One region of the Mesorhizobium sp. CNPSo 4661 genome, then DNA from elsewhere that is predicted to be linked to it. Evidence: predicted binding sites of a transcription regulator. Region 1 holds the regulator's gene; the other holds the start of a gene.

Region 1 (7,565 bases):
AGCATAGGCGGTCTGGGGCGCAAGGGGCAGACCCGATGGCTGGATGTGGCCGGGGCGCGGAGGAGGGCGGGGGAACGACAGCTGGCGTCAGCGAACGCCTGATGTTTGCCCATGCCGCGCCCGAAGAGATAGCGCCGGTTTTGCTTCCGGAGCCGCGTGCACCAGTCGAGCTTCTGCCGTCCGGTGACGGCGGGATACAGCCGGTCTCGCCAACAGCCACCATCGGCCGGATCCGCAAACAGCTTGGCCGCGCCTCGCTTCCTGCACTCCACCGAAGCGTCGGCACCGCGGCGGCCACCGAGCTCGACCGCGGCATCGGCTTCCTGCTGGTGCCGGTGTTCCTGGCAGCCGGCGTCATCTACTACTTCTCGCTGAACACTGAGCCCGATCTCTACAGGCCGCTCGCGGCGGTGGCCCTGGTGGCTGTCTGCGCGGCGGTTTCGCGTTCCCGGCACAGAACGCACCTTGTCTTCATGGCGGCGTTTTTCTGCGCCTTGGGCTTTCTCGCGGCCAAGGTGGAGACCTTGCGGATGGCGACCCCGATGCTGGGTTCCGAAATCCAGACGCGGCTGACGGGGCGCCTCGTCACCGCCGAGGCGATGGCCAACGGCCGCATCCGGCTGACAATCGATCTGATTTCCACGCAGCATCCCAAGCTGCGCTATGCGCCGAACCGCGTCAGGCTGTCGGCACGCAGAATCCCGCCAGAGATGATCGCCGGGTCGATGCTGACCGGCTATGCCAAGCTGCTGCCGCCGACAGGCCCGGTTCGGCCGGACAGCTATGACTTTTCCTTCGACAGCTACTTTGCCGGCATCGGTGGCAGCGGCTTTTTCCTGGGCGATCCAAAGCTGATTGCCCCGGCAGAAGCGCCATTCGGAGCGCGCGTCGCATCGGCTGTCGAAAACGCGCGCGAAGGCATTGCCGACCATATCAGGAGCGCCATCGGCGGGTCCGAAGGCGAGATCGCGGCGGCGCTGATCGTCGGCGTGCGCGCCGGCATTCCGGAAGCGATCAACGAGTCGATGCGGCGCACCGGCATCTACCACATCATCTCGATCTCCGGCCTGCACATGGCACTTGTCGCGGGCACGATCATGGTCCTTTTGCGCGGCGCCTTCGCGCTGTTTCCGGATTTCTCGTCACGCCGACCGGTGAAGAAATATGCCGCTGCAATCGCGCTGGCCTCGATTGCCGCCTATCTGGTGATCTCCGGCATCGTGGTCGCGGCCGAGCGAAGCTTCATCATGCTGGCCGTGATGCTGGTCGCCGTGCTTTTCGACCGCGCGGCGCTGACCATGCGCAACCTGGCGATCTCTGCCATCGCCGTCATCCTGGTCTCGCCGCACGAAGTGGTCGGCCCGAGCTTTCAGATGTCCTTCGCCGCCACCGCGGCTCTCGTTGGCGCCTATGCCGGCTTTGCCGACTATCGCGCCGGCAAAACGACCGCGCCGGCAAAGCGTTCGTTTCTCGGCTTCGTATCGCGAAAACTGGCTATAGGAGTGGGTGGCGCCGCCGTGACGTCGCTCATCGCGGGCAGCGCGACGTTGCTGTTTGCGATCTGGCATTTTCAGCGCGTGTCGCCGCTCAGCCTGCTGGCCAATCTGGCGGTCATGCCGATCGTCTCGCTGATCGTCATGCCGTTCGCCGTGTTGAGCGCGCTGGCCATGCCCTTCGGCTTCGACGGTCCCTTCCTCTTTGTCATGGGCAAGGGCCTGATGGCGATGATCGCTATTTCGGCGTGGATATCCGAGCGCTCACCGGTCGACGCCGTCGGGCTGATCTCGATCCAGTCGGTGCTGCTGGCGACGGTCGCGCTTGTCATCGCAACGATGGCGACCACGTGGCTCAGGCTTGTGCCGCGGTACCCTTCGCGCTCGCGGCGCTGCTGGCCATTCCCCATGTCCGCACGCCGGATGTGCTTGTCTCGGAGGACGCGCATCTGGTGGCGATGCCGATCGGAGGCGGCGAGCTTGCGATCAACCGCGCGCGCTCCAACGAGTTCACCACCGACAACTGGAAACGAGCGCTGAAAGCCGAGGATATCGTGCCGCCGGAGACGTTCGCCAAGGACGCCCTCGACATCGCCGATCCCGTCGACCTGCCGCTTGGCTCGCCCTTCTACTGCACCGGAGACCTCTGCATCGGCCGGCATCCTTCCGGCGCCATCGTCGCGCTTGCCGAGAACCGCGGCAGCGCCCGACCGGCCTGCGGGTTCGCAGATCTCATCGTCATCAACGATGCAACGGCCTACAACCCATGCCGCGATCCGCGCGTGCTTGTCGTCACCAAGCGGCAGCTGGCGCGCGACGGCAGCGCCGCCATCTTCTTCGATCCGCAATCGGCGACCGCCCGGCCAACCGTTCGCTACGCGGTCGACGAACCATATCGTCCCTGGCACGAGCAGCGGAAATACACACGCGAGGCGAGGGGGCTGCCGCCCTATCAACGACCGGAAAAGCCGGCGGCCGCGCCGCAGCCGACAGAATAGATGTCACGCATTTCCGGCGAAGACCGCCGCGCGGTCCTGCTCAGTAGCGACGGATAAGTCCGACGAGCTTGCCCTGAACCTTGACCCGATCCGGTCCAAAGATCCGGGTCTCATAGGCCGGATTGGCGGCCTCGAGCGCGATCGAGGCACCCTTGCGGCGAAACCGCTTCAAGGTCGCTTCCTCGTCGTCGACCAGCGCCACCACGATCTCGCCCGGGCTTGCCGTATTGGCGTTGCGGATGATGACGGTGTCGCCGTCGAAGATACCGGCCTCTATCATCGAGTCGCCCTTGACCTCCAGCGCATAGTGCTCGCCGCCCATGATCATGTCCGGCGGCACCGAGATCGAGTGCGTCTGGTGCTGGATGGCGTCGATCGGCACGCCGGCGGCAATGCGGCCCATTACCGGAATGGATACGGCCGAAACAGCGTCGTCGTCATTGCTGGGTGTCGGCGTGCGCGAAGGCGCTGCCGGCTTGACTTGGCGGTTGAGATTGCCTTGGCCGCCTTGGATGACGCTTGGCGAGAACTTCTTCGCGGCATTCAGGCCAGGCGCGATCGAGTCGGGCAGGCGCAAGACTTCGAGGGCGCGCGCCCGGTTCGGCAGCCGGCGAATGAAGCCACGCTCTTCCAGCGCCGTGATCAGCCGGTGGATGCCGGACTTCGAGGCAAGGTCCAGCGCCTCCTTCATCTCGTCGAAGGATGGAGGGATCCCGCTCTCCTTGAGGCGTTCATGGATGAACATCAGGAGTTCATGTTGTTTGCGCGTCAGCATTGGCGGCCCCCACGGGTTCTGAAACCAGAATCGGAAAAACAAACCCAGAACAAACACTATCTGTTCCAGTTGTGTTCCGCAACCGTTTAAAGTTTAATGAATTTCTTAAGGCTGCCGAAACAATGTTGCATTCGAGGACGCCAGCCGCCGCCAGTAGGGCGGTGGCATTGATTCCGCTCGATTTTGCAGCACTGCCTAAGTTGAAACAGCAGGCAGCGCCATCACGAAAGCGCGGGTCGGACCGCGTGGACCACCCTTTGCGCATGCTGCACCGTGAACGAAACGAACCCAAAATGCCAACTTCGGCGATTTGCCGGTTCTCTGTTCTCGCGGTCTATGGACCATCTAACACAGGACGAAAGGTTCTTGCCCCGACGCCGACTGGGGTGAGACAACCGCCGTTGGCCGTCTGGCGATTTGCGAGCGGCGCTGGGTCGAGATGGAGGCGGTAACGCGATGAGGGGAATTCCTGGCCGTGCTGAAGTCGAGGCGATGGATGCCGCGGATCCGCTGCGCGCCCTGCGCGATCGCTTCATCCTGCCGGAAGGGGTGATCTATCTCGACGGCAACTCGCTGGGTGCGGCGTCCTCCGAGGTTTTCGACGAGATCGAGAAAGCGGCAACGCGCGAATGGGCGCATGATCTTATCCGCGCCTGGAATACCGCGGGCTGGTTCCAAATGCCGGTCGAACTGGGCGACCGGCTCGGGCGGCTGATCGGCGCGGCGGCCGGACAGACCGTCGTTTGCGATACGACCTCGATCAACATCTACAAGGTCCTGCATGCGGCGCTGGCGATGCGGCCCGACCGATCCGTGATCGTTGCCGAGGGCGACAGTTTTCCGACCGATCTCTACATGGCGGAGGGCGTGGCCTCCACGCGCCCCGGCACGGTGCTGCGGCTCGAAGGTGTCGACGCCCCGACGATCGAGGAGCTGATCGACAGCCAAGTCGCGGTCATCCTAGTCAACCACGTCAACTACAAGTCCGGCCGGTTGCGCGACATGGCGGCCTTGACGCGCAAGGCCCACGAAGCCGGCGCGCTGATCGTTTGGGACCTCTGCCATACTGCAGGCGCGTTGCCGGTGGATCTTGATGGTTCGAGTGCCGACTTCGCTGTCGGCTGCACTTATAAGTATCTCAATGGCGGCCCGGGCGCGCCCGCCTTCATCTACGCCGCGAATCGCCACCACGGCGACATTCGCCAGCCGCTCAGCGGCTGGTGGGGGCACGCCCGGCCTTTCGCGTTCGAGCAGGGCTACGCCATGGGCACGGGCATCCGCCGGTTCCTGTGCGGAACGCAGCCGGTGCTGTCGATGCGGGCGCTGAAGGGAGCGCTGGACCTCTGGGACAAGGTCGACATGAATGCCGTGCGCGACAAAAGCATCGCCCTGACGGACTTGTTCATCCGGCTTGTCGAAGCCCGATGCGGCGCCTTCGGCCTCGAACTGGAAAGCCCGCGCGATGGCGCCGAGCGTGGCAGCCAGGTGTCGTTCGCCCATCCGCACGGTTACCAGGTGATGCGCGCCCTGATCGAGCGCGGCGTGATCGGCGATTTCCGCGCGCCATACACCATCCGCTTCGGCTTCACACCGCTCTATGTCGGCTATCGGGATGTCTGGGAGGCCGTCGAAGTGCTGGAAGACATCCTGCGCACCGGCGTCTGGCGGGAAGCGCGCTTCGCGGTCAAGGAGGCCGTCACCTGAATCGGGCTTTCTCGCTCAATGGGGCTTTTCGGCGCGCAGGCGGAAGCGCTGGATCTTGCCGGTCTGGGTCTTGGGCAAGGCGGCGATGAACTTCACCGAGCGCGGGTATTTGTAGGGCGCGATCGTTGCCTTGACGTGATCCTGCAGACGCTTGACCGTCGCGGCATCCGGCGCCGCGCCCGGCGCCAGCACGACATGCGCCTCGACGATCTGGCCGCGTTCGGCGTCCTCGGCGCCGATGACGGCGCATTCCGCGACATCCGGATGCGACAGTAGCGCGGCCTCGACTTCCGGCCCGGCAATGTTGTAGCCGGCGCTGACGATCATGTCATCGGAGCGGGCGGCGAAATGGAAGAAGCCGTCTTCGTCCTGCACGAAGGTGTCGCCCGTCAGGTTCCAGCCATCCCGCACATAGTCCTTCTGGCGATCGTCGGCCATGTAGCGGCAGCCTGTCGGCCCACGCACCGCCAGCCTTCCCGTCGCGCCATGCGGCAACTCGCGCATCTCCTCGTCGACGATGCGCGCCTCGTAGCCGCCCACCGGCTTGCCGGTCGATGCGGGCTTCATGTCGTCGAAGCGATTGGAGATGAAGATATGCAGCATCTCGGTGGCGCCGATGCCGTCCAGAATCGGCTTGCCGGTCTTTCGCGTCCACTCTTCGAAGACGGGAGCGGGCAACGTTTCGCCGGCAGACACGGCGACGCGCAGCGAAGACAGGTCAGCGCCTTCGTCCATGGCCTTGAGCATCGCCCTGTAGGCCGTCGGCGCCGTGAAGGAGATGGTCGCCCTGTAGGTCTCGATGATGTGGATCATGTTGGGCGGCGTCGCCTGCTCCAGCAATGTCGCCGCCGCGCCGACGCGGAGCGGGAAAATGGCAAGCCCGCCAAGGCCGAAGGTAAAGGCCAATGGAGGGGAACCGACAAAGACGTCGTCGGGCGTCACCTGGAGGATCTCGCGGGCGTAGGCGTCGGCGATGATCATCAGGTCGCGGTGGAAATGCATGGTCGCCTTCGGCACGCCGGTCGTGCCTGAAGTGAAGCCAAGCAACGCCACGTCGTCGCAGCCGGTGTCGACCGCCTTGAAGGTCACGGGCTTGTCGAGCGCGGCGCGATCGAGCTCCGCGTCATGGTTGGCGGTGCCGTCGAAGCCGATGACCTGCTTGAGGAAGGCGCTCTCCTTGGCGCAGGCCGTCATCTCGTCCATCAGCCGCGTGTCGCAAAGCGCGATGCCGATCTCGGCCTTGTCGACGATCTTGGCCAGTTCGCCGGCGCGCAGCATCGGCATGGTGTTGACGACGACGGCGCCGACCTTGGTGGCGGCCAGCCAGCAGGCAACCATGGCGGGATTGTTCGCCGAACGGATAAGCACCCGGTTGCCCGGCCTCACGCCATAGTTTTCGACCAGCGCATGCGCCAGGCGGCTCGTCCAGTCGGACAATTCCTTATAGGTGCGGCGGCGGCCATTGCCGATGAGCGCGGTGCGATCGCCGAAACCTTTCTCGACCAGCCTGTCGGTCAGTTCGACGCCGGCGTTGAGACGCTCGGGATAGTCGAACCCATCCAGAAGGAAATCCGGCCACTGCTCGGGCGGCGGCAGGTGATCGCGCGTGAACGTGTCGGTATGCGCTGAAGGTCCAAGCATGTAGCCGTCATCCTCCCTGCTTTGCCCAAGGAGGTTTGCCGTACCCGGCCGTACCTTCGTGACACCGCCTTGGGGCGAGCGTGGGCGGGCTTGGGCGTTCGGCAGACCTCCTGTCGTCGGCCGTTCGTAAGGCAGGATCGCACCGGCCCAAATTTGTCTCAAGCCTAAAATGTTTTGGTTCCGGAGCATTGACGTGATCCCTGCAGCCGGCCATTGCTGGATGAAGCTGCGCGTCTTGGGAGGCACGGTTGGTCGAACATCGCATCGCGGATTGGAACAATGCCTATGCCAATGGCGCGAACATCGCGGGTGGCGACCGCTGGCCGGCGGCCTGGGATGGCCCGGCTCAGCAATTCCGCGACAAGCTGGTGGCAGAAGGCAGGGCGCGGCTCGACATCATGTATGGCGAAGCGCCGCGCAACCGGTTCGATCTGTTTCTCCCGACCACCGCGCCAAAGGGGCTCGTCGCGTTCATCCACGGCGGCTACTGGATGGAGTCGCACAAGACCTCCTGGTCGCATCTGGCTGGAGGTGCTGTCGGCCGCGGTTTTGCCGTCGCCATGCCCTCCTACACGCTTTGCCCGCGGACCGGGATCAGTGGCATCGTCAACGAGGTTGCGGCCGCGATCGAGAGGGCGGCAGCGATGATCGATGGTCCGCTGATGCTGACCGGGCACTCGGCCGGCGGACATCTCGCCAGCCGCATGGTGACCGCGGCCTCGCCGCTGTCATCCGATGTGGCGCGACGCATACGCCAGGTCGTTTCGATTTCAGGTCTGCACGACCTTCGGCCGCTGATGTTCACCGCGCTGAACGAGACCTTGAACATCGACGAGCGGGAAGCATTGAGCGAAAGCCCCGCATTGCTTCGGCCCATGCAAGGAACCCGCATCACCTGTTGGGTCGGCGGCGGCGAGCGCTCCGAATTCCTGCGACAGAGCGCGTTGCTCGCCA
Region 2 (7,565 bases), on a different contig from region 1:
CTTTTGCAGAAGCGTGTCATGGTCGATGCCGACAAGGCTGACGTGGCGCGCCGCATCCTGAAGGATGCCGGCATCGAAAACGAAATTCGCCAGAAATAATGGCAGCGACGATCGCCCCAGATACGCCGGCACACACGGTCGATGCCTTCCATCGCGGGCGCTTCTGGCTGGTGCAGCCGAGCCGTGGCGGTCATCGCGCCGGCATGGATGCCATGATGCTGGCGGCCGCCGTGCCTTCGGGCTTTTCCGGCCGGCTCGCCGATTTCGGCGCGGGCGCGGGTGCTGCCGCCCTTGCCGTGCTGTCGCGCTGTCCGGCGGCCCAGGCCGTGCTCGTCGAACGCTCGGCCGAAATGGCCGGGTTCGCCGCCGCCACGCTTTCGCATCCCGGCAATGCGCATCTCGGCGACCGCGCCTCGGTGCTGATGGCCGACGTCACGCTTGCCGGCCGGGCGCGGGCCGAGGCAGGACTTGCCGACAATTCCTTCGATTTCGTCATCATGAACCCGCCGTTCAACGCCGCCGAGGATCGCACCACCCCCGACGCGCTGCGCCGAGAGGCGCATGTGGCGGAGGATGGCCTGTTCGAGCGCTGGATCAGGAGCGCCGCCGCCGTCGCCAGGCCGCGCGGCGGGCTGGCCGCCATCGCGCGGCCCGAACAGCTCGTCGCCATCCTCGATGCGATCGAGGGGCGTTTCGGCGATGCCGAGATGCTGTGCGTGCATCCGCGACCGGACGCGGCGGCGATCCGCATCGTCGTCAGGGCGGTGCTCGGCGCGCGCGGAAAACTGTCGATCCGCCCGCCGCTCACCTTGCACGGTCAGTCCGGCAACGCGCCGGCGGAGCGGACCGAAATGATCAATAACGGCCTGGCATCGCTGTTCGGCGATTGATCCTTGAAGCGCGTCGCGTTGAAATGGATCCTAGCGACGCGCTTCAAGTTTTTGTTTATGCATCTCTGTTTCGCAAAACCGCTGCACACTTTTGCGCGACATGCACCGGCTGGCGATGCGGCATTGCCGTTGGCCAGCGAATTCCTACATGCCCAGGGCAAGATGACGCCGTGAAACAGACCAACCGACCTGATCTCATCTTGCTGCCTTGCAAATGGACCGGAGACATTCCTTCGTGAAACGCCTCTTCAACCGCCTGTTGCCGAAATCCTGGCGCTCGACAGTCGTCACCATTCCGGTCATCCGGCTGCAAGGCGCCATCATGGCCGGCGGCGGCCAGTTCCGGCCGAGCCTGTCGCTCGCCTCGACGGCCGGCCTCATCGAAAAGGCGTTCAGCTTCGACGCGCCGGCGGTCGCCATCTCGATCAATTCGCCGGGTGGCTCGCCGGTGCAGTCGCGGCTGATCTTCAAGCGCATCCGCGATCTCGCGGTGGAAAAGAACAAGAAGGTTCTGGTCTTCGTCGAGGACGTGGCGGCTTCCGGCGGCTACATGATCGCGGTCGCCGGTGACGAGATCTTCGCCGACCCGTCGTCGATCGTCGGCTCGATCGGCGTGGTCTCGGCCTCTTTCGGTTTCCCTGAACTGATGAAGAAGATCGGCGTCGAGCGGCGTGTCCACACGGCCGGGCAGAACAAGGCCGTGCTCGATCCGTTCAAGCCGGAGAAGAAGGAAGATGTCGAGCGGCTGAAGGCGCTGCAGCTTGAAGTGCACGAGACCTTCATCGACCTCGTCAAGGAACGGCGCGGTACAAAGCTCAAGGACGACCCGGACCTGTTCACCGGCCTGTTCTGGACCGCCAAGCGAGGCCTGGAGCTCGGCCTTGTCGATGCGCTGGGCGATATGCGCGGCGTGCTCAGGACCCGTTTCGGCGACAAGACGCAGCTCAAGCTGATCACCGCGCCGCGCGGTCTGTTTGGCCGTTTCGGCCTGTTCGGCTCGCGCTTCTCTGCGCCCGATATCGCGGCGGCCGCCGCCAGTGGCGTCATCGATGCGGCGGAAGAGCGCGCGCTGTGGGCTCGCTTCGGGCTTTGAAAAAGCCATGATTGCGGATAGCATGATCGCTTGACCGAGCCCATCCGGCCGGCCTTGCCGCGAGAACGCGGGAGGAGTTTTGAGATGCCGCAGATCATTTTCTTCGCCGTCGTCGGCGCCGCCGCTTACTTTGGTTACCGCGCTTTCGTGCGCGAGGCCGAACGCGTGACGGCCAAGATCCGGCGCACCGAGAAACAGGCGGCGAACGGCACGATGGGCACGCTGGTCAAGGATCCCAAGACCGGCGAATATCGTCTCGCCAAGGACTGATCCCATCTCGCCAGCAGCCGACATTCTCGAGCCCGGCACAGAGGTCCGGACCTGGCTTGCGCCTGCCAAGATCAACCTGGCGCTGCATGTCACCGGACAGCGCGCCGACGGCTACCATCTCATCGACAGCCTTGCCGTCTTCACCCGCTTCGGCGACCGGCTCGAGATCGAGCCGGCGGAGCAGGACGACTTCTCGGTATCCGGCCGCTACGCCGCCGGCCTGCCGCTCGACGGCGATAATCTGGTGGTGAAGGCGCGCGATGCCTTGCGCCGGGAAGCCGGCGCGCAGCATGCACCGCCCGTCGCCATCCGGCTGGAGAAGAACCTGCCCATCGCGTCCGGCGTCGGCGGCGGCTCCAGCGACGCGGCAGCCGCGCTCAACGCCCTGGCGCGACTCTGGAAGCTCGATATCGACGACAATTCGCTGGCCCGGATCGGTCTTTCGCTCGGGGCAGACCTGCCGATGTGCCTCAAGGGCAAGCCGCTGGTCGCGCGCGGCATTGGTGATGAAGTATCCCCCCTGCCCGCGTTTCCGGCGCTCGGCCTGGTGCTGGTCAATCCGGGCATCGCCATCTCGACGCCGGACGTGTTCAAAGCGCTGTCCAGCCGCGACAACGAGGCGCTACCGCCGCTGCCGAAGCGCCTCGACTTTCACGCCATCCGTAACTGGCTGGAGACGACCCGCAACGACCTCGAACCGGCCGCTCAAGCCATTCAGCCTGCCGTCGGCGAGGCGCTGAAGGCGCTCAAGCGCGCCGACGCTGCCTTCGCGCGCATGTCCGGCTCGGGCGCCACCTGCTTCGGCCTGTTCGAGACCGGCAATGTCGCCAAGCGCGCGGCGATCGAGATCCGCGCCCGCCACTCCGACTGGTTCGTCGCCGCGACCCGCAGCATGGAGGTGAGCGATGGCGAAGCTTGACGAAAGCCGGCCCTTCATCCCGGTGCGCATCGCGGTGCTAACGGTTTCCGACACGCGCAGCCTTGCCGACGACAAATCCGGCCAGACGCTGGCCGACCGCATCGCGCAAGCCGGCCATACGCTTGCCGCGCGGGACATCGTCACCGACGACCGCGACAAGATCCGCGACAAGGTGCTCGGCTGGTCGAAGGACGACAACATCGACGTTGTCATCACCACCGGCGGCACCGGCTTCACCGGCCGCGACGTGACGCCTGAGGCGCTGGAGCCGATCTTCGAAAAGCGCATGGATGGCTTTTCGGAAGTCTTCCACCGCATTTCCTATGACAAGATCGGCACCTCGACGATCCAGAGCCGGGCGACCGGCGGCGTCGTCAACGCCACCTTCGTCTTCGTGCTGCCGGGCTCGCCCGGCGCCTGCAAGGACGCCTGGGACGGCATCATCAAGGCGCAGCTCGACTACCGGCACATGCCGTGCAACTTCGTCGAGATCATGCCGCGGCTGGACGAGCATCTCAGGCGCGGCGGCAAGCCCACTTCGTAAAGCACAGGCAAGGCACACGAATGGTGGGCAATCGCTGGAGACGTCGGCGCTGCCCCTCATCCGCCTGCCGGCACCTTCTCCCCGTAAAACAGGGAGAAGGAAGGAAACTCACTTCGGCGGCGCCACCCAGATTTCGGCGTTCAGCCTTCTGGTGGCAAGGCCCCGCGCCAGGGCCTCGGCGCTGCGCGCGCTCTTTGCCAGCGCCTGAGCCTGACGCTTGCTGATGACCAGACCCTCGGCCAGCGCGCGGTTGCCCGAAAAGACGCGGGCCAGGAAAGGCGCGCGGTCCGCCCGGGCGCGTGAAAAGCGTGCCGGCATGGTTTGCTTCGCCGTGTGCGCCACCACCTCGTCGATCCATCCCTCGGCAAGCCGGGCGCCCGGTTCCAGAAAAAGCAGCCAATCGCCCTTGGCCTGGCCGATACCGGCGCCGATCCCGCCGGTCACATAGTGGCAGCCGGCATGTTCGGCCACCCGATGCGTCTGGTCGGCGGAGCCTTGATCGCAGACGATCACGTCGCGGACCACACCTTCGACCGCGCCGCCGACCAGCGAGGCGAGCGTGCGGGCAAGCCCTTCTTCGTCGTTCAAGGTCTCGATGAGAACGCTGAGCATTTTTAGCCGAATAGCGGAAAGTGCGGCGATGCGCCAGTTGCGCGCTCGAAGTCAAAAAGTTCTTGATTTGTTCTCTCTCGCCAAATAGGAATAGTTTCATGAACAGAGCGATTCGACAGCCTGCCGACAGTCCCTGGGAGAGGGCGAAAATGGAACAGATCGTGCGCGCCGACATTGCCGCTTTCGGAGCAGGCAGAGCCGAGATGGCGAACGCGATGATCGAGCAGAGCGGCATGCGCGTGCGGCCCGACCGCAATCGCGGCCGCTCGGCCGGCATCAACCCGTCCGGCCGGTTCGAGCCGGTCAGCCGTCATGTGTTCGATGACGGCTGGAACTCGCTGGAGGAACTGCCGCCGTTCAAGACGGAAGTGCAGGTCGAGAAGCCGCGCACGATCATCACCCGCAACGAGTCGCCGGACATTTCCTTCGACCGTTCGATCAATCCCTATCGCGGCTGCGAGCATGGCTGCGTCTACTGCTTCGCCAGGCCGACGCATGCCTTCATGGGCCTGTCGCCGGGGCTCGATTTCGAATCGAAGCTGTTTGCCAAGCCGGATGCGGCGCGCATGCTGGACAGGGAATTGTCGAAGCCGGGCTACCAGCCGCGCACGATCGCCATCGGCACCAACACCGATCCCTACCAGCCGATCGAAAAGCAATACCGGATCATGCGCGAGATCCTCGAAGTGCTGGAGGCGCGCGGCCATCCTGTCGGCATCGTCACCAAGTCTGCACTGGTGACGCGCGACATCGACATCCTGTCGCGCATGGCCGAGCGCGGCCTTGCCAAGGTGGCGCTTTCGGTGACGACGATGGACCGCATGCTGGCGAGAACGATGGAACCCCGCGCGTCGACGCCGACGAAACGGCTCGAGGCAATCAGGCAGCTTTCGGACGCCGGCATCCCGGCCTCGGTGATGGTGGCGCCGATCATTCCCGGCCTCAACGATCCGGAGATGGAGCGCATCCTCGATTCGGCCAGAGCCGCCGGCGCCCGGGAGGCGGGCTATGTCATCCTTCGCCTGCCGCTCGAAGTGGCGCCGATCTTCAAGGACTGGCTGTTGCGTCATTATCCGGATCGCTACCGGCATGTGATGTCGCTGATCCGCTCGATGCGCGACGGCAAGGACTACGATTCCGAATGGGGCAAACGCATGAAAGGCGCGGGTCCCTATGCCTGGCAGATCGGCAGGCGCTTCGAGATAGCTGCCAAGCGGCTCGGCCTCAATGTCGAGCGGCGACAGCTTCGCACCGACCAATTCGTCGCAGGCTCCGGCGCCGGCGAGCAGCTGATGCTGCTTTAATCTCAGTGCCGGCCATGACGGGCCGGCGCTAAACGGTTCCAGGCCAAGCGACTTTCCGTCTGGAATTGCCCTCCTTTCAAGTATCCCGTCCGGCCACTGTCCCCCGGCCGCGAGACGGTGCCTTCCCGGTCCGACGCCCCATCCGACCCGGAAGGACTTGCGGAGAATCGGAGCCGATGCGAACCTCGCCGCACCATGGCTCGCGCGCGTTCCGATTCTCCGCTTCTCTTTGAAATGGTCGAGAAGCCCGACTTCTCGATCGAGACGAAGGCAATGGCCGATGGGCTGTGGCCGGTCGCCGGCATGGACGAGGCCGGCCGCGGCCCGCTCGCGGGTCCGGTGGTGGCCGCCGCGGTGGTGCTCAACCCCGCCAATATCCCGGAAGGCCTCGACGATTCCAAGCGCCTCAGCCATTTGCAGCGCGAGGCGCTTTTCCTGAAGATCCTCGGCTCGGCGCTCAGCGTCTCGATGGCCTCGATCAGCGCCGAAGGCATCGACAACAGCAACATCCTGAAGGCGAGCCTGGAAGCGATGCGCCGTGCCGCCGCCGGCCTGTCCTTGCAGCCGAAACTCGCTTTGGCCGATGGTCGTGACGTTCCGCCAGGTCTCGCTTGCGAAGGCCGGGCGCTCGTCAAGGGCGACCAGCGCTCGCAATCGATCGCCGCCGCCTCGATCGTCGCCAAGGTGATGCGCGACCGCATGATGTGCGGCTGCGGCGGACACCACGCGCATTACGGCTTCGAGGTGCATATGGGCTACGCGACGGTCCGCCACCGCACCGCCATCGAGGCGCATGGGCCGGTGGCACGGCTGCACCGTGCCTCGTTCGCGCCGTTCAGGCTGGGCGGAGCGGAGCCGGTTGAGGAAGAGAGCTTCGCCGGATTGGAGTGATAGCTAATCTCCCCCGGCGCTTCGTCATCCTCGGGCTTGACCCGAGGATCCATGCCGTGACCTCCGCCGGAGAGCGCAACGGTGCAGAATTCTATAACCGCTGCAACGCCTTAACCTCACGGCATGGATTCTAGGGTCTGCGCGCGTCGCTCCGCTCCTTGCTCCGCCCTAGAATGACGATCGAGATGTAGCAGCCCTTCGCGCCCCCTCAGCCCTGCTGGCATCTCGCCCACAATGGAGATTGGCAGCTTCAGCGCCGCTCCTTCCCCAAACAAAAAAGCCGCCGGGTTGCCCAGGCGGCTTCTCATTCGTAACTGCGGTCGGCTCAGTTCAGCTTGGCCTTGACATCATCCAGCGCCGACTTGAACAGGTCCGCGCCGGCCTTGACGTCGACCTTGGCGGCGAGCAGGGCGCGGGCGGCCTCGACGGCGATGTCGACGGCGCTGGCGCGCACTTCACTGACGGCCTCGCGTTCGGCCTGGCTGATCTTCTGCTCGGCAAGCGCGGTGCGCCGGGCGACATAGTCCTCGGTCTTCTTGGCGGCCTCGGAAGCAAGCAATTCAGCCTCGCGCTTGGCGGCGGCGACGATGTCGGCGGCCTCCTTCTCGGCTTCCTTGCGCTTCTGCTGATACTGGCCGAGCAGCTGCTGGGCCTCCTCGCGCAGGCGCCGCGCTTCCTCGAGCTCAGCGCTGATCTTGACCGCGCGGGCGTCTAGCGACTTGGTCAGCATGCCCGGCACCTTCAGATAGATGATGGCGCCGAGGAAGATGAATAGGGCGATAGCGGCCCAGAGCGTGGCAAGTGATGTGGCGTCCATGATCCCGCTCCTTACCGGCTCGCGGATTTGACCGCGGCCGCGATCTCGGACTTGTCGGCCTTGCCGCCGACAAGCGCCTCGACGATGGCCGACGTGGTGTCCTCGGCGATCGTGCCGACTTCCTTCATCGCCTTGGCCTTGATCGAGGCGATGCTCGCCTCGGCCTCGCCGAGCTTCTTTTCGAGCTCGGCCTCGAGCTTCTTGCGCGTGCCCTCGGCGTCCGCC

Evidence for each region. Region 1 encodes LexA, which represses DNA repair genes until DNA is damaged. Its sites were predicted from a motif close to TGTTCNNNNTGTGTTCNG; they were not measured.
Region 2: AC0YKC_RS01130 (PA0069 family radical SAM protein) is a predicted target of LexA. The motif match lies at 4,386-4,403, and genes of this name have one in related genera.

Annotation. Positions count from the first base shown of each region.
Region 1 covers NZ_JBWGIO010000023.1:28,440-36,004, reverse strand. The annotation lists partial or broken gene AC0YKC_RS28545 (ComEC/Rec2 family competence protein) at 36-2,491, shown strand; gene lexA (transcriptional repressor LexA) at 2,532-3,266, opposite strand; gene kynU (kynureninase) at 3,723-4,970, shown strand; gene AC0YKC_RS28530 (benzoate-CoA ligase family protein) at 4,986-6,611, opposite strand; gene AC0YKC_RS28525 (alpha/beta hydrolase) at 6,860-7,565, shown strand, end outside.
Region 2 covers NZ_JBWGIO010000001.1:248,264-255,828, reverse strand. The annotation lists gene AC0YKC_RS01170 (putative signal transducing protein) at 1-99, shown strand, start outside; gene AC0YKC_RS01165 (tRNA1(Val) (adenine(37)-N6)-methyltransferase) at 99-890, shown strand; gene AC0YKC_RS01160 (hypothetical protein) at 894-1,064, shown strand; gene AC0YKC_RS01155 (S49 family peptidase) at 1,126-1,983, shown strand; gene AC0YKC_RS01150 (membrane protein) at 2,068-2,253, shown strand; gene AC0YKC_RS01145 (4-(cytidine 5'-diphospho)-2-C-methyl-D-erythritol kinase) at 2,276-3,172, shown strand; gene moaB (molybdenum cofactor biosynthesis protein B) at 3,159-3,716, shown strand; gene AC0YKC_RS01135 (glycosyltransferase) at 3,825-4,328, opposite strand; gene AC0YKC_RS01130 (PA0069 family radical SAM protein) at 4,478-5,632, shown strand; gene rnhB (ribonuclease HII) at 5,828-6,523, shown strand; gene AC0YKC_RS01120 (F0F1 ATP synthase subunit B) at 6,849-7,340, opposite strand; gene AC0YKC_RS01115 (F0F1 ATP synthase subunit B) at 7,352-7,565, opposite strand, start outside.